Regions from separate parts of the Ideonella flava genome, predicted to be linked through region 2. Evidence: predicted binding sites of a transcription regulator. Region 2 holds the regulator's gene; the other holds the start of a gene.
What was found. Region 2 encodes FliA, which starts transcription of late flagellar genes. Its sites were predicted from a motif close to CTAAAGTTTNNNNNNNNNNNGCCGNTA; they were not measured.

Region 1: a site for FliA is predicted at 3,631-3,657, ahead of fliD (flagellar filament capping protein FliD). Genes of this name have one in related genera too.

Annotation. Positions count from the first base shown of each region.
Region 1 covers NZ_JBPZHD010000012.1:126,259-134,649, reverse strand. Annotated here, with positions in the region: gene ACS5PM_RS25020 (glycosyltransferase family 2 protein) at 1-141, opposite strand, end outside; gene ACS5PM_RS25015 (flagellin domain-containing protein) at 415-1,260, shown strand; gene ACS5PM_RS25010 (flagellin N-terminal helical domain-containing protein) at 1,562-2,407, shown strand; gene ACS5PM_RS25005 (flagellin domain-containing protein) at 2,595-3,443, shown strand; gene fliD (flagellar filament capping protein FliD) at 3,686-5,107, shown strand; gene fliS (flagellar export chaperone FliS) at 5,313-5,741, shown strand; gene ACS5PM_RS24990 (flagellar protein FliT) at 5,794-6,093, shown strand; gene ACS5PM_RS24985 (flagellar brake protein) at 6,114-6,875, shown strand; gene ACS5PM_RS24980 (DUF2846 domain-containing protein) at 6,936-7,388, shown strand; gene ACS5PM_RS24975 (sulfotransferase) at 7,473-8,102, opposite strand; gene fliE (flagellar hook-basal body complex protein FliE) at 8,238-8,391, opposite strand, start outside.
Region 2 covers NZ_JBPZHD010000002.1:73,812-82,202, forward strand. Annotated here, with positions in the region: gene ACS5PM_RS04180 (DUF1501 domain-containing protein) at 1-997, opposite strand, end outside; gene ACS5PM_RS04185 (DUF1800 domain-containing protein) at 1,009-2,820, opposite strand; gene ACS5PM_RS04190 (TetR/AcrR family transcriptional regulator) at 2,935-3,606, opposite strand; gene ACS5PM_RS04195 (DUF2214 family protein) at 3,681-4,127, shown strand; gene ACS5PM_RS04200 (hemerythrin domain-containing protein) at 4,146-4,760, opposite strand; gene ACS5PM_RS04205 (hypothetical protein) at 4,920-5,057, shown strand; gene ACS5PM_RS04210 (RNA polymerase sigma factor FliA) at 5,463-6,176, opposite strand; gene ACS5PM_RS04215 (MinD/ParA family ATP-binding protein) at 6,193-6,999, opposite strand; gene flhF (flagellar biosynthesis GTPase FlhF) at 7,014-8,391, opposite strand, start outside.

The DNA.
Region 1 (8,391 bases), on a different contig from region 2:
GTCGAGCACCACGCACTCGTCGACGAAGGGGGCAAAGCTCGCCAGGGCACGCTCGATTCGCGGCGCCTCGTCGCGGGCGATCATCACCAGCGCCACGCGGTAGGCGGCGGGCGGGGCTATGGGGGGGGCGATGGCGGACATCGCACGAACTTTAGGGTTGGGTCCGGCCGGTGAAGCGCCGATAAGACGGGGGCGCCACGCCCAAAACGTGTGCTGCCGCGGCCGCGTCGGGGCGACGCCGCCGCCCCGGCCGGATACACGCCAAAACCGATCCAACGAACAGCGCCGAAAAAAAGGCTCAAGTCAGGCGATCGAGGATCCGAAAACCAGTCTACGGCCCCACCCACTTTCGATCGGGGGCGCAACCGCAGGACCCGGGTGGGTCTGTCTTACACCCCGTGAAGGAGCTTCCAGATGGCATCCGTTATCAACACCAACGTCGCGTCGCTGACAGCCCAGCGCAACCTGACGAACTCGCAGTCGGCCCTGTCCACCTCGATGCAGCGCCTGTCCTCGGGCCTGCGCATCAACTCGGCCAAGGACGACGCGGCCGGCCTGGCGATCGCCGAGCGCATGAACGCCCAGGTGCGTGGCATGAACGTCGCGATCCGCAACGCCAACGACGGCATCTCGATGTCGCAGACGGCCGAAGGCGCGCTGAGCAAGGTCGGCGATGCCCTGCAACGCATGCGTGAACTGGCCGTCCAGTCCCGCAACGCGACGAACTCCAGCTCCGACAAGGATTCGCTGAACAAGGAATTCTCCCAGCTGCAGAGCGAAATCAGCCGCGTGCTGGGCGGCACCAGCTTCAACGGCAAGAAGATCCTGGGCGCGGACGCCACCGCGATGACCTTCCAGATCGGCGCCAACACGACGACCGACGACGAAGTCTCGATCACGACCGAGAACATGACCGTCAACACCGACATCACCGCGGTGACGGGCAGCACGACGGTGATCGACGCCTCGGCCACCTCGGGCGACATCGCGACCGTGATCGACAACATCGACACCGCGATCGACACGATCAACGACCAGCGCGCCACCTTCGGTGCCAGCCAGGGCCGCTTCGACGCGATCATCTCGAACCTGCAGTCCTCGGTGGAGGCGCAGAGTGCGGCCCGCAGCCGGATCATGGACACCGACTTCGCCGCGGAAACCGCCAACCTGAGCCGGGCGCAGATCCTGCAGCAGGCGGGCACGGCGATGGTCGCCCAGGCCAACCAGCTGCCGCAGAACGTCCTGTCTCTTCTTCGATGACGGCGGGGCGGCCGCCGAAGATGTAGCCGCCTGACTTCACTGCGTTCCAAGACCTGCTGGCACCTTCCGGGGTGCCGCAGGCATGAGGCAAGAAGAAAGTTCTCAAGGTTTCCCTACGCAGTTCCGATACACCAGCCACCAGGGGACGCATCACGCGGAACCTGCGGTCCGGTGAGACGACCGAGGGCCAGGCGGTACCCGCATTCCAGGGACGCCCGACCGGAGGAGCCCCGGCATTTGCGTGCAACGTGACGCCGGTGCTTTAACCGGAACTAAACGGCAACCTTGAAGGAGTTTCGACATGCCCCAGACCATCAACACCAACATCTCTTCGCTCAACGCCCAGCGCAACCTGAACTCGTCCCAGGCCTCGCTGGCGGTGTCGATGCAGCGCCTGTCCTCGGGCCTGCGCATCAACTCGGCCAAGGACGACGCGGCCGGCCTGGCCATCGCCGAGCGCATGAATGCCCAGGTGCGTGGCATGAACGTCGCGGTGCGCAACGCCAACGACGGCATCTCGATGTCGCAGACGGCCGAAGGCGCCCTGAGCAAGGTCGGCGACGCCCTGCAGCGCATGCGTGAGCTGGCGGTGCAGGCGCGCAACGCCACCAACTCCAGCTCCGACAAGGACTCGCTGAACAAGGAGTTCTCCGAGCTGCAGAGCGAAATCAGCCGCGTGCTGGGCGGCACGAGCTTCAACGGCAAGAAGATCCTGGGCTCGGACGCCACGGCGATGACCTTCCAGATCGGCGCCAACACGACGAGCGACGACACGATCACCATGACCACCGAGGACATGACGGCCAACACCGACATCACCGCGGTGACGGTCTCGACCGCGGTCATCGACGCCTCGGCCACCTCGGGCGACATCGCCACCGTGATCGACAACATCGACACCGCGATCGACACCATCAACGACCAGCGGGCGACCTTCGGTGCCACGCAGGGCCGCTTCGACGCGATCATCGCCAACCTGCAGCAGTCGGTGGAGGCGCAGAGTGCCGCGCGCAGCCGGATCATGGACACCGACTTCGCGGCGGAGACGGCCAACATGAGCCGGGCGCAGATCCTGCAGCAAGCGGGCACGGCGATGGTCGCCCAGGCCAACCAGCTGCCGCAGGGCGTGCTGAGCCTGCTGCGCTGACGCCGGTTCCGCCTGCCTCGAAAGCCCCCGGTCGCCCGCCGGGGGCTTTTTCATTGATGAGGCGGAAATTGGGGGTTTGACCGGGTTCATTTCGGCGCTTTGGCGAAGGCCCGGGCTCTTCAGAATTCGTCCAACGCTTCCACAGACCTGGGGGCGTTGCCCGACAGGTTACTGAAGAGGTGCCCCCATGCCGCAGACCATCAACACCAACATCGCGTCGCTCAATGCCCAGCGCAACCTGAACGCTTCGCAGAGCTCGCTGACCACCGCGATGCAGCGTCTGTCGTCCGGCATGCGGGTCAACTCCGCCAAGGACGATGCGGCCGGCCTGGCGATCGCCGAGCGCATGAACGCCCAGGTACGCGGCATGAACGTCGCGATCCGCAACGCCAACGACGGCATCTCGCTGGCCCAGACGGCCGAAGGCGCGCTGTCCAAGGTGGGCGATGCCCTGCAGCGGATGCGCGAACTGGCCATCCAGGCCCGCAACTGGACCAACTCCAGCTCGGACAAGGATTCGCTGAACAAGGAATTCTCCGAACTGCAAAGTGAAATCACCCGCGTGCTGGGCGGCACCACCTTCAACGGCAAGGCCATCCTGGGCGCGGATGCGACGACGATGGACTTCCAGATCGGCGCGAACACCTCGACCGACGACCTGATCAGCATCGCCACCAGCAACATGACCACCGCCACCGACATCGCGGCGGTGACCGTGAGCACGGCGGTGATCGACGCCAGCGCCTCGGTTGGTGCGATCGGCACGATCATCGACGGCATCGATCTCGCGCTGGACCTGGTGAACAACACCCGCGCCACTTTCGGCGCCACCCAGAGCCGCTTCGACGCCATCATCTCCAACCTGCAGCAGTCGGTGGAGAACCAGTCCGCCGCCCGCAGCCGGATCATGGACGCCGACTTCGCCGCGGAGACCGCCGCCATGAGCCGCGGTCAGATCCTGCAGCAGGCCGGCACGGCGATGGTCGCCCAGGCCAACCAGCTGCCGCAGCAGGTGCTGCGATTGCTCCAGGGCTAGTCATGGGACACCCGGCGCCGGGGGACCGGCGCCACCCTCCGCGAGGGTGCGCGGCCGCCGGGGAGCGGCCCGGCGCCGGCCGCGAGGAATGTCAGTTTTGATGCGCGCCGCAGGCGCCCGAGGGATGCACCGATAGCGCCCCGGGATCTTGCGGCGCGTTTTCATTGGCCTGGAAGAAGAACCGGCCTCAAGTTTCCGCCGCCGCCTGCCGAAAAGGCGGATAGCGAAGAAAGGACTCCTGCGTGACGACCATCAGCTCTCTCGGTGTCGGCAGCGGCATCGACGCCGAATCGATCATCTCCGCCCTGATGTCGGCCGAGAGCAGGCCGCTGAACCTGCTCAAGACCGAGGCCGGCGACATCTCGTCCAAGATCTCGATCTGGGGCAACGTCTCGAGCTACGTCTCGACCTTGCAGGACGCCGTGCGCACGCTCTCCTCGGTCAGCATCTGGAACGGCATGAAGGCCTCGTCGTCGAACGACAGCGCGGTCGGCGTGGCCTCCGACAGCGCCGCCACCCCGGGTTCGCACACGGTCAACGTCACTGCGCTGGCCGCCGGGCAGAACCTGGCCAGCGCGGCCTTCTCGGGCAGCGACGCCACCCTGAGCGCCGGCAGCCTCACGATCCAGCTGGGCACGTGGTCCGGCTCGAGCTTCACGGCGAAGTCGGGCTCCAACCCCGTGAGCGTCACCGTGGACGCCGACGACACGCTGGCCGACATCCGGGACAAGATCAACAGCGCCGGCGCCGGCGTGAGCGCCTCCATCGTGACCGACGCCGGCGGCGCACGGCTGGTGATGCGCTCGGATGACACCGGAGCCGAGAACGGCTTCATGGTGACCGCCACCGAAGACAGCGACGACGGCAACGCGGCCACCGGCCTGTCCGCGCTCGGCTACACCACCAATGACGGCAGCTCGCCGATGACTGCGCCGCAGGCCGCCCGCAACGCGGCGCTCACGGTCGACGGCATCCCGATCAGCTCCGCCAGCAACACCGTGACCGGCGCCCTCGACGGCGTGACGCTCAGCCTGAAGGCGGTCACGACCTCAGCCGCGACGGTGGAGGTCTCGACCGATACCGCCGAGATCTCGACGGCGATCGACTCTTTCGTGAGCTCGTTCAACACCCTCATGGGCTACCTGAAGGCGCAGACGAAGTACGACGAGGCCGCCAAGAAGGGCGCTCCGCTGCAGGGCGATGCGGCGGCCGTCGGCATGATCTCGCAGCTGCGCGGCGTGATGAACACCGACTTCACCGGCAGCAGCGTCTATTCGAGGCTGTCCGACATCGGCATCACCATGAACAAGGACGGCACGCTGGCCAAGTCGACCAGCGGCATCGAGGACGCGTTGGGCAACCTCGGCGAACTGAAGAAGCTCTTCGCCGACGATGGCACCGGCACGACCGAGTCCACCGGCATCATGCAGCGCTTCTACAACTGGACCAACGAGGTGCTGGGCTCGGACGGTTCGCTCGAATCCAAGACCGACGGGCTGCAATCCACGCTCGAGCGCAACGAAGATCGCCAGGACTCCATGCAGACCCGGCTCGACCAGATGGAAAAGCGCCTGCGCGCCCAGTACGAGGCACTGGACACGCAGATGGCCGCTCTGCAGGGCACCAGCAGCTACGTGACGCAGATGATCAATTCGCTGTCCTGACGGGCGGCGTCGCCGCGCGAGCGCGGCCGACGGACAGAGCAAGGGGCGTGCGCCGCAGGTGCACGCCCCTTTTGCTTTGGGGGCGGGAAGGGCAGCGGGAACTGGAGGGGAAAGTGGGCGGGCTTAGGGCCTCAGTCCATCCTCAAGATTGCGCTTGCAGGTTCCGATATGTAAACCAGACGCCAACGCATTGCATACCCAGCCGATGTTCTACGCCCAGACCTCCAGCCCCTTCGGCCGCTCCGGCGGCATGGCCAACGCCTACCGCCAGGTCGGTGTCGAGACGAGCGTGCATTCCGCTTCGCCGCACCGGCTCATCGCCATGCTGTTCGATGGCTACATGGACGCGCTGACGGCCGCTCGCGGCGCCATGCGCCAAGGCCAGATCGAGGCGAAGGGCAAGGCCATCACCCGAGCCGCCCGCATCGTCGACGAAGGCCTGAAGGCCAGCCTGAACGTGAGCGAAGGCGGTCAGCTGGCCGAGGACCTGCGCTCGCTGTACGAATACCTGAGCCTGCGCCTGACGCAAGCCAACATCCGCAACGACGAGTCGATCCTCGACGAGTGCGTCAACCTGGTCGAGCCGCTGCGCGCCGCCTGGCGCGAGATCGGCGACAAGGTCGCCGCGAACTGAGAAGACCATCCGTCCCTTCCGCCCCAACGCTGTCATCGTTGAAGAACTCCCCATGAGCCACACGCTGCTGAACTACTACGAAGCCATCGAACGCGCCAGCGCGGACATGCTGGACGCGGCGCGAAACGGCCAATGGGACGAGGTGGTCAAGCTCGAGGGCGCCTGCGCCGTGCTGATTTCACAACTCAAGCACGCGGCGAAGGAGAAGAATCTCCAGGCCGAGGAATCCAAGCTCAAATCGCGGATCATGCAGCGCATCCTGCTCAACGACGCCGAGATCCGCCACCTGGCCGAGCCCTGGCTGGAGGACCTCGACAACATGCTGGCGGGCCGGTCTAAGACGCTGCACTGAGCAGACCCGCCCCTGACCCGATGTACTCCGACACCCGACCTGCTTCGCTGGACGCCCTGGGCTCTCCCGAGGCGCTGGACGCCTTCCGCGTCGACGATGCGGCCGAGGTGAAGTCGCTGCTGAAGTCGCTGATGGACCGCAGCGTGACGGTCAATCTCAACGGCTCCGACGGTTCGTCCTACGCCACCACGCTGTGGACGATAGACACGGCGCATGCCAAGCTCGCGTTCACGGCCGACCTGATGGCCCCGGCGGTGCACCGCCTGGTCGAGGCAGACGAAGCGGTGGCCGTGGGCTACCTGGACCAGATCAAGCTGCAGTTCGAGGTCAACGACCGCATGCTGGTGCACGGGCACCAGCACTGCGTGTTGCAGGCGGCCCTGCCGCGCGAACTCTTTCGCTTCCAGCGCCGCAACGGCTACCGCGTCCGCACCCTGGAACGCAGTTCCCCGACCGCGCGCCTGCGCCACCCGGCCATCCCCGAGATGATGCTGGAGCTGCGCGTGATCGACGTGAGCGTTGGCGGCTGCGCCTTGTTCATGCCGTCGGACGTGCCCATGGTGGAGCCCGGCGTGCAGATCAACGACTGCACCCTGGAGCTCGACGCCGGCACCCTGCTGCGCTGCTCCCTCACGGTGCATCACGTCACCTCCATCCAGCCCGATTCACGCGGCGTGCGCCTCGGCTGCGAGCTGCTGAACCTCGATCCCGAGGCGGTGCGCTCCCTGCAGCGCTACATCGATGTGACGCAGAAGCGCCGGCGAATGATGTCGCTGGATTGAGCACGGTGGCGGTCCAGCTGCCGGCGCACCGCCGCGATCCCAAATTCCTCGAGACCTTGCATGCGTTCCTTGATCCTTGTCGTGTCCGCCGTCCTGGCGACCCTGCTCACGGCCTGCACGGCCAGTGGCCCGATCTATAGCCAGGCTGCGGCCCCGGTCGGGGACCAGGCACTCGTCTACCTGTACCGGGTCCGCACGCCGTTCGGCGCCTGGGTGCCCATGAAGGTCGAGGTCAACGGCAAGGAGATCGGCATCCTGGCCAACGACTCCTACACCACGGTCTACGTACCGGCCGGAGACGTGAGTCTTTCCGCCACCCGCTGGCAGGACTTCCACTACCCCGACTCGAAGCGCGTGTCCGTTTCGGGCCGCGTGGCGGGAGGCGAAACCTACTACCTGCGTATTTCGCAGAGCAGCAGCGGCAGCATGATCACGACCAACCTGGAGCGAGTCTCCGCCGTGGTCGGCGAATCCGAGTTGAAGGTGCTCAAGCGCGCCGAGCCGGTCAAATGAGATCTCGCGACGGGTCACTCGACGGTGTGCCCGGCCAGGAGCCGAGCCACCCATACGAGGGCGCTCGCTGACCGCGCAAGCGCGTCACATGCTGCGGTTCAGGTGCGGCATGCCCTGGCCGCCGAACTCGATGCCCAGGAAGCCGCAAAGTTGCTGCATGGCCTCGGGGTCGGAAAGGTTCAGCACCAGCAACTGACCGGGCCGGAAGCGGAAGTACTCCGTGACGTTGTAGGCATGGACCGCGTAGTGGCGCATGTAGATATCGGGGTCGTACAGGTGCTCGTCGTCGACGCCGTAGACGGCGCACTGGGCGCGGTACAGCCAGCCGGGGCTGAGGTAGTTGAGCTTCTTCAGGTCGGCGGCGCCGGGGCGGCGCTCGCCCGTCTTCATCAGCTGCGAATGGAAGCGCACGAGGGAGTCGTACCACTGCTCGGGGCTGTCGCGCAGGGTCAGGATGAACTTCGAGCCCGGGAAGGCCTCGTCCAGCGCCTGGTAGGTGTACGGCAGGGAGTAAGGGATGTCCTGGCCGGCGTCGGCCCCGCGGGCCAGCTCGACGATGCGGCGGAAGTCACGCCGGATCCAGTCGTCCAGCAGCCTCTCGCCCTGGTTCTGCACGCTGAAGCGGTAGCCCAGCGAGCCTAGCGCCTGCTCGATGGAGGTGGTGCCGGTCTTGTTGCGTCCGACGCAGAAGACCTTTCCCGTGTGCTTTGCCATATCAGTCCTGCTCCCTCAAGTGGCATCAACGATTGCACGCCAACCAGAACCCAGGGCGTGCGCGTATCCGGCTCTGCCGGTCCGCTGCGCGAGCCCCCTCGGGGGGCAGCCCCCTGGCAGGGGGGCGTGGGGGCCCTACACCTGCATGTTCATGACGTCCGTATACGCCTGGACGAAGCGATTTCGAACCGTCAAGGCCGCCTGGAACCCGATCTGCGACTTCTGCATCGCGATCATGGTGTCCTCCAGGCTGACGTTCGGGTTGCCCAGCTGGAACTCCTGCTGCAGC
Region 2 (8,391 bases):
GGGCATCGCCCAGCTCCTGCAGCAGGGGCGCGTGGCCGAGCGCCATGCCGCTGTGCAGGTCGAAGCCAGGCATGCTGACGAAGAAGGTCTGCCGCTTCATGCCGAGCCGGTCGCGCGCCGCGACCAGGCGCGCGACCATGTCGAGCTGCAGCCCCAGTGGCGTGGCCGGCAGGCCGAAGCTGCCGATGCCGGCCAGGGCGGAGTCGAGTTGGGTGGCGCCGGTTTCGGCGACCTGGGTGCGGCGGGCGAGCTCGCGGCGCATGAGCTGGGGGCTGCCGCGGGTCAGCGAATTCAGGATGGCGCCGGCCGAGCCCGGGGCGCCCGGCACCGGGGCCACGTGGATCGGCCCGGTCGAGGCGAGCATGAACTCGTTGACGGACGAGCCGGTGGAGAAGACGGCGCTGCCGTCGAGCGACATGGCGGTGAACAGCGAACCCTGCTGGCCGGCGTCGTTGGCCAGCAGGTCGCCGATGCGACCGCCCCAGCCGGACTGGGCGCCCTCGGCCAGCAGCGACTGCCATTCGCTGAACTGGTCGTTGTGCGACATCAGCTTGGGCGGCAGGTGGCGCTGGGCGAAGAAATCCTCGCGGGTGGTGGGCTGCAGCAGCGTGCCCACCCGCATCGCGAGGGCCAGCTGGCCGTTGGTGAACAAGGGGTGCAGCGCCTGCAAGGCCGGGTGGAAGGCGAAGGCCTGCCCATCGGGGAAGGCGAGCGCCGGATCCAGCAACCAAGGCGCCAGGGCGTCGCGGGTCAGGGCGAGGTTGCCGCGGGCCTGCGCGTAGCGAGCGTGCGTGGGCTCGTCGAAGCTGACGATGCTGTTGTGGCTGTCGTTGCCGCCGTAGAGGAAGACGCAGACCAGCGCGCGGTAATCCGGTGGCAGCGTGGCCGCCGAGGCGGCGCCTATCGAGGCCAGGCTCAGGCCCAGCGGTGCGGCGGCGCCGAGGGCGGCAAATTGGCTGGCGTGACGAAGGAAGGCGCGGCGGGAGAGAGTGCTCATGCGGTGGCTCCTCACCAGGCCTGGACGACGAAGGCGGCCGAAGAGGCCACCAGCTGCAGCGCCACCTGGATCCTCAGTTTCGGATTCAGGGGCGACACCCCGGACACGAGTTGCGTGAAGGCTTCCTCGTCCGCCATCGACAGTGAAGCCCCGGTGAGGATGAGGCTCACCCGCTGCACCAGGGCGCGCGGTGCCAGGCCGCGCAGATGGCCGAGCTCGATGAGCAGGTAGTCGTCAGCCACGCGGACGAACTCGTTGATCTTGTTGATCGACGCCGCGATGATCGGCCCGTTGAGCAGCTGGAATTCCGGCGCCACGTAGCCCTGCGCGCCCAGCTCGGACTGCGGCGCGGCATAGCCGGGGCGGAAGAAGTTGAACACCGTCGGCGATTTCAGGGGCGCCTGGCCGACGCCGGTGGAAGCGCCGCTCAGGTTGGCGATCGGGAAGACGATGGTGCCGGGGTCGCCGGCTTCCATCGCCCGGGCCACAGCGACCAGGCGCAGCATGGGCTCGCGCACCTTGCCGCGGATGTCGGGCAAGTCGCCGCCACCGACGTCGCCGGCACGGGCTTCCGGATCGAGCAGGACGGCGCGCAGCACTGCGCGCAGGTCACCTCGCACGCCCTGGCCGTTGTTGGCGAAGGCGGCCGACACGCGGCCCACGTAGCCCGCGCTCGGGTTGCTGGTGACCAGGCGCTGGATCAGCTGGCGGCCGATGAAGGGCCCGACGTTCTCATGCGCGAAGACGATGTCCAACGCCTTCTTCAGGCAGGTCTCTGCCTTGGTGCCGGCGGCGATCACCTTGCCGAGAAAGCGGATTTCCTCCGGCGAATGGTTGGCCGCCACCGGAACCATGGGCTTGGACCACTCGGCCATGTCTGGCTCGCCGTTCACCGGCTTGGGCACGCGCCAGCCGGTGAACACACGCGCCAGGTTGAACACGTCGTCCTGGGTGTAGGTTTCCTGCGGCTTGCCCTTCTTCAGCTTCAGGCTGCCGTCGGCGTTGAGCTTGTACAGGCCGATGGAGAACAGCTGCATCAGCTCGCGGGCGAAGTTCTCGTCGGGGACCCTCGTCTCCTTCCCGTCGGGCCCGTATTCGGCCTTCAGGTTGTCGCGGTACGAGAGGTACACGCCCATCGCGGAGCTGCGCGCGATGCCGTCCAGCAGCTCGCGGAAGTTGCCGAACGCGCGGTCGTTCAGCATGTCGACGTAGGCGGCGGCGGTGACCTGGTTCTGCCCTATGCCGATGATGCCGACGCGGGTGGTGATGACGAAGATCTCGAGCAGCGCGGCAACCACGCGCTGGCGCAGCGCATCCGGCCCGGTCATGAACGCGCGCCAGGCCTCGTTCATCATGAACTCGGAGTTCTCCGGGCCGAAGGTGTGGACGATGCCGACATAGCTCCAGCCGCCGAGAGCGTCGCGCTGTTCGAAGATGCGGTCGACGTGGCGCGGGCCTCGCGGCGCGGCGAACTGGCTCTCGATCCACGCGGCCAGGCCCTGTGTGCGCACGGCAGCCAGGCTGGAGACGGTGGGCCCGTGGCTGGCCTGGATCAGGAAGCGCGCCGCCCCCTGGGCGTCGACCTGCCCCTGGCCGTCGGGGGCGAATGCCGCGGCGAGTTCTTCGGGCGTGTAGGGCGTGTAGTCGGCAGGGGCGGCGAGGTCGCGACGGCGCTCAGCCTGACTTTTCGGTTCAGCGGCTTGTTCGTCGGCCTGGCCGCCGCCGCAGGCCGCCAGCATGGCCGCGGCTGACACCCCGGCGATGGATGGCGCCATGGCGCTCTCGCACCTGGCCTCGGCCTCGGCCGCAACGTCGTTCGACATGAAAGCTCCCGTCCCCTCTGACACGCCAGTGTGAGGCGGCGCCGGGCATGAAGGAATCCCACGCTCCCAGGCTCTGAACTTTTGTGCAGGCGCCAACCCTGACGGGCGTGAGATTCAGCTCGACTGCGTGGTGTCCGGCAGCGGCTGCGCCAGCCCGGCGACCAGCAGGCGAAGCAGTTCGGCGCCCATCTCGCTGGCGGCCGTGGCGTGTTCGTCGGCGTCCAGTCCGAACAGGTCTATGGCCTGGCGCTCGAGCACCAGCGTCACGTAGCCGTGCATCAGCGACCAGGCGAGCAGGATGCGCTGCCCCAGCTCGGAGGCCGGCAACCGGCGTTCGGCCATCACGGCGGCGATGGCCTCGCGCAGGCCGTCGCCCAGGCGCTTGCCCGCGCGGCGAAGCACGGCGTCCGTCGGATCGAGCCGGTCGCGGCGGAACATCAGCTGGAACAGGGCGCGATTGGCCAGGGCGAAGTCGATGTAGGCCTGGCCGCCGGCGCGCAGCCTGGCCGTGGCGTCGTCGGCGGGCGCCAGCGAGACGTAGCCGTCGATGGTGTCGGCCAGCCTCTCCAGCCCGGCGGCAGCGCAGGCGGTGAGCAGGCCGCGCGCATCGCCGAAGTGATGGGCCGGGGCGGCGTGCGAGACGCCGGCGCGGCGGGCGCATTCACGCAGGGTAAAGGCCTCCAGGCCCTGCTCGCGGATGAGCGCCTCGGCGGCGTCGACCAGCGCCTCGCGCAAGGCGCCGTGGTGGTAGCTATCCGTGGAGGAGGGAAGTCGCCGCGAGGACATGAGGGGATTCTAACTTGACACTGTCAAATTTGGGTCATAGCATTCGCCCATCGCAATCTTGACGGTGGAAAGATATGAACTCCCTGATGCTCGATGCGGTGCTGGCCTCGGTCCACCACCTGTTCGTCTTCTCGCTGGTGGCGGTGCTGTTCGCGGAGCTGGTGCTGGCCAGCGGCCCGCCCGATGCGGCCCGCCTGCGCCAGCTGGCCAGGCTCGACAGCGCCTATGGCCTGCTCTCGATGGGCATCATCGCCGCCGGCTTCCTGCGCGCCACCTACGGCGCCAAGGGGTGGAGCTTCTACGCCCACAACCCGGTCTTCTGGACCAAGATCGGCGCCTTCGTCGTGGTGGGCCTGCTCTCGGCCGTGCCCACGGTGCGCCTCCTGCGCTGGCGCAAGGCCGGCATCGTCCCCGACGCGGCGGCCATGCGCTCCACGCGGCAGTGGATGCTCGCCGAGGTCGCGCTCGTGGCGGCCATCCCGGTGATCGCCGTGCTGATGGCGCGCGGGGTTGGCTACTGAGCCAGCCTGCAACGAGGCCTATCGCTGCCGGCTCCCGCGCACCAGCGTGGACATCGAGGAGGCCACCGCCGACCAATCGTCGGGGGTCAGAATCTTGAAGGCGGCCGCGCGAAGCGAGGTGTCTTCCCTGGCCACGTGGGCCCGCAGCAGCTTGCGGTGCTGCGCCAGTCGCTCGGCACATGCTTCCGCCGCGTCGGCGCGTCCTTCGGCGAGGGCGTCCAGCAGGGCAAGGGCCTCGGCGAGCAGTCGATCGCATTCGGCTTGCTCATGCTCGTGGGCTTCGACGAGTTCGTTGGCGCCTGGCTCGGCAGACCTGGATTTCAGCGCGCCGATCAAGGCCGCGCCCTTGGGGCGGTGGGTCTCGTCGTCGAAGGCGCGCAGATCCTCGAGCAGGCGCTTGAGCGCCCGCAACTCCGCGCCGGGCTTGTGCCAGGCATCGGTCGCCGTCGCCCTTTGGATGGAGCCGAGGAATTCGCGGATCCGCGCGTGTTCCGCCATGAGGATGCGCCAGGCCGATTCGGATGCGAGCACGATGCCCCTTCGCCCAAGGTCGACTACGGATGCCCGATTGTGCGCGCCCACCCTGCCGAGTGCCGCGCGGTGCCACGCGGTGCCACGGGTGACACCGGGCAAGCGGGGAGCCTGTCACCACGGCGTCCCGATGGGGCTGGAGGCTTCGCTGCCCGGTCCGGAGCCGGTCTTCTTCTTCGCGCCGGACCGGCTGCGCAGCGCTCGAAGGATTGGGGTCGCGAGGGCATCGAGCCGCGGGTCAACGCGCAATGGGCCGGCTTCGTGCAAGGCGCTCGCGAGTGGCTCACCGTGCGGCACGCGACGGGCGCGGCCGCTGTGCAGGCCGCCTACGCCGAGGCACTGGCCGGGCGCATATCGCCGGACACCGGGCTGGTGTTCTCGCTGCGCGAGCCGCGCTGAGCGGCCGGACCAGCGCGCCGCTTCACCAGCCCGACGGGCCCGCGCCGCGGCGTGAGGCGGGCAGGATCGGCCGGCCCAGGGGCCAGTCGGTGCGGTCGCGAGCTTCTGCGGTCTCGCCGCCCGTCCGCATCGGCGGCCGATGCGGCTGGGCCAACGGCAGGCCGAGGGGTTCGCGCTGGCGGGTCGGGTGGAGCGAAAGGCGGATCACGGGCTTCCTCGGACAGACGGACCTGGGACGTGGCGATTGCAGCGCAGTGTTCGTCAGAAACGCATCAGGATTGAGTCGGCGACGTCAAGATGTCACGGCCTGATACTGCTTGCGTGCCCGATGCGGCTCGTCGCGCCCGACCGCCCATGAAAAACGCCTCCCGAGGGAGGCGTCATCCGTTCAGCGGCGAGCCCGGCTCACCACTCGCGCAGCTTCACGCGCAGCCGCGCGATCGACTGGCTGTGCAGCTGGCACACGCGCGACTCGGTCACGCCCAGCACGGCCGCGATCTCCTTCAGGTTCATGTCGTGCTCGTAGTACATGCTCATCACGTACTGCTCGCGCTCGGGCAGCTTCTTGATGGCCTCGACCAGCGCCTGGCGCATGCGGTGGTCCTGCAGTTGCGACAGCGGGTTGACGTCCTCGTTGGCGACGTGGCGGTCGAGGAACTCGTCGCCACCTTCGTCGCCCGACATGTCCTCCAGGTAGACGAGCTGGGTGCCGCGCACCTTGGTCAGGGTGTCCTGGTATTCGGTCAGGCTGACGCCCATCTCCCTGGCGATCTCGCTTTCCTGCGGGGCGCGGCCGAACTGCTGCTCGAGCTTGTGCACGGCGGCCTCGATCTCGCGCTGCTGGCGGCGGTTGCCGCGGCTCATCCAGTCGCTGCCGCGCAACTCGTCCAGCATGGCGCCGCGGATGCGCTGGGTGGCGAAGGTCTCGAACTGCACGCCCTGCTCGGTGTCGAAGCGGCCGAAGGCGTCGTGCAGCCCGATCATGCCGACCTGGATCAGGTCGTCGATCTCGACGTTGGCAGGCAACTTGGCGATCATCTGGTGGGCCAGGCGGCGCACGAGAGGGCTGTACTGCTTGAGCATCGCATTGGCGTCGAGGCGGCCGGTGGCGGTGTACATAGCGGTCTCCGGGGAATCAGTAGGCGTGTTGGTCGTGGGCCACGCCCAGGGGGGCGAGGCCGAAGCCGGTGTCGGGCGCTTCGGGGTCCAGCAACTGGTTGGCGGCCAGGCGCGCGAGCGCGGGCGTGGCGGGCGAGTCGGCGGGGTCGCGCTTGTCGAGCCAGACGGCCTCGCGCACCACGGCCCCGAGGAAGCTGTCGGCGCAGCTCGCCAGCCGCTCGGCGATGCGCTGCGCGGCCTTGGGCGCGCCGGCCATGCCGGTCAGCAGGTCGAAGGTCATCAGGTTCGATCGCTGCGCGAGCAGCTTCATCGAGGTGTAGGCATCGGTGAGGCTCGCCGGGTCGAGCGAGGTGACGAGCACCGGCCGCACCTCGCGCCGGCCGAGCAGGCGGACCAGGTCGCGCGGGTTGGCGTGCAGCAGGATCACGTCGGCCTGGGGCGCGGCGGTCTCGACCGCGCTCAGCCAGGCCTCGCACGAGCCGCGCGTGTTGACGTGGCGAAGCGGCAGGCCACGGGCGGCCAGGTAGCTCATGCGTTCACCCAGCGATTCGATGGCGGCGGTCAGGTCGATCTCGGCCATCGCGTTGGCGCGCGGCGCACTGTCCGCCGCATCGACGACCAGGGTGTGGGCGCCCAGCTCGTGCAGGGCACCGGCCAGGCGCTCCAGCAGGATGGGCGTGCAATCGACGTGGGCGTTGAAGGCGACAGGCACCAGGCGCTGGCGGCGGCCGGAGGCGAAGAGCCTGCGCAGGCCCTCGGCCTGGTCCATCGGGCCGTGGCCGGTGGAGGACCATTCGTCGACGCTGGGAATCTGGACAGGCATGGCGAAGAGCTCGTTCAGATGTGCAGCGACGAGGCGCTGGAGCGGCCGCCGCGCGGCGCGGTGGCGAAGACCAGCTGGACGTCGTCGGCTTCGAGCTTCCAGGTCGGGTTGCTGCTGGCGCGGAGCGCGCGCTGCACCATGGCCTGGGCCGACAGGCGGTGCCAGTCTTCGGGCACGCGCTGGCCGTTGGCCACGCCGAGCACCTTGAGCTTGTGGCGGATCAGCGCGTCGAGCGCCGGGGCCAGCTTGACGGCCTCGTCGATCTTGCTGAGCACCACGCCCTTGCACTGGGCGGCGCGCCAGCTGGTGATGACCTCGTCGATGGTCTCGCCCTGGGCCGAGGCATCGACGACGAGGATGCGCTGGATGGAGCGGTGCGAGAGCATGTCCAGCAGCTCGCGGCAGCGGCTGTCGCGCTGGGCCATGCCGGCGGTGTCGATGAGCACCATCTTCTTGCCGGCCAGCAGCTCGAGCAGGTCCTCCAGCGAGGCGCGGTCGTGGGCGGTGTGCACCGGCACGCCGAGGATGCGGCCGTAGGCGCGCAGCTGCTCGTGGGCGCCGACGCGGTAGGCATCCAGCGTGATCAGGCCGAGGTTGGCGGCGCCGTACTGGGTGGCGAAGGCGGCGGCCAGCTTGGCGGTGCTGGTGGTCTTGCCGACACCAGTCGAGCCGATCAGCGCGAAGACGCCGCCTTGCTCTTCCAGCGCGGGCTCCTGGTCGCCGGCATGCAGGTTGCGCTCCAGCACGCCGGTGGCCCAGGCGGTCTCGTCGGCGGCGCTGGCGGGCAAAGCGTCGGCCAGCTTGCGGATCAGGCCGGGCGAGAAGCCGGCGTCGAGCAGCTTCTGCGCGAGCTGGGCCTGGCGGGGCTGCCGCTGCAGTTTCTCCATGAAGGCCAGGGCGCCGAAGCGCTCCTCGATCAGGCCCTTCATCGAGCGCAGCTCGCTCATCATGTCCTGCTGGTCGCGGCGGCTGGCGGCCGGCGCGGGGATGTCTTCGGGCACGGTCGAGAGGCTGGGCATGGCGGCGGCGAAATCACGCGGTTCTGCGCGCGAGTCGGCACGCGGCTCGGGGCGGGTGTCCTCGGCGCGGGGCAGCGCGCGGCGGGCCAGGGCCGGCTCGGCCACGGCGGCGCGCGGGGCGGGGCGGGGAGCGGGCGCTTCGGCCGGCAGGATGTGGGCACCCATCTCGTCCTGGCCCAGGGCGGCCTGGCGGCGCTTGAGCATGCGTTCGCGGACGTAGTCCTGGAACGACAGGGTGCTCATGGCCATCTGTTCGACGTCCTCCTGGACTTCGGGCATGGTCGCGCGGCGGCCGGCGGCAGCAGGCTGGGCGGTCTGACGCTCGACGCGGGCCGACAGGCTCTCGCGGCTGGCGGCGGCGCGCGGGGCGGCG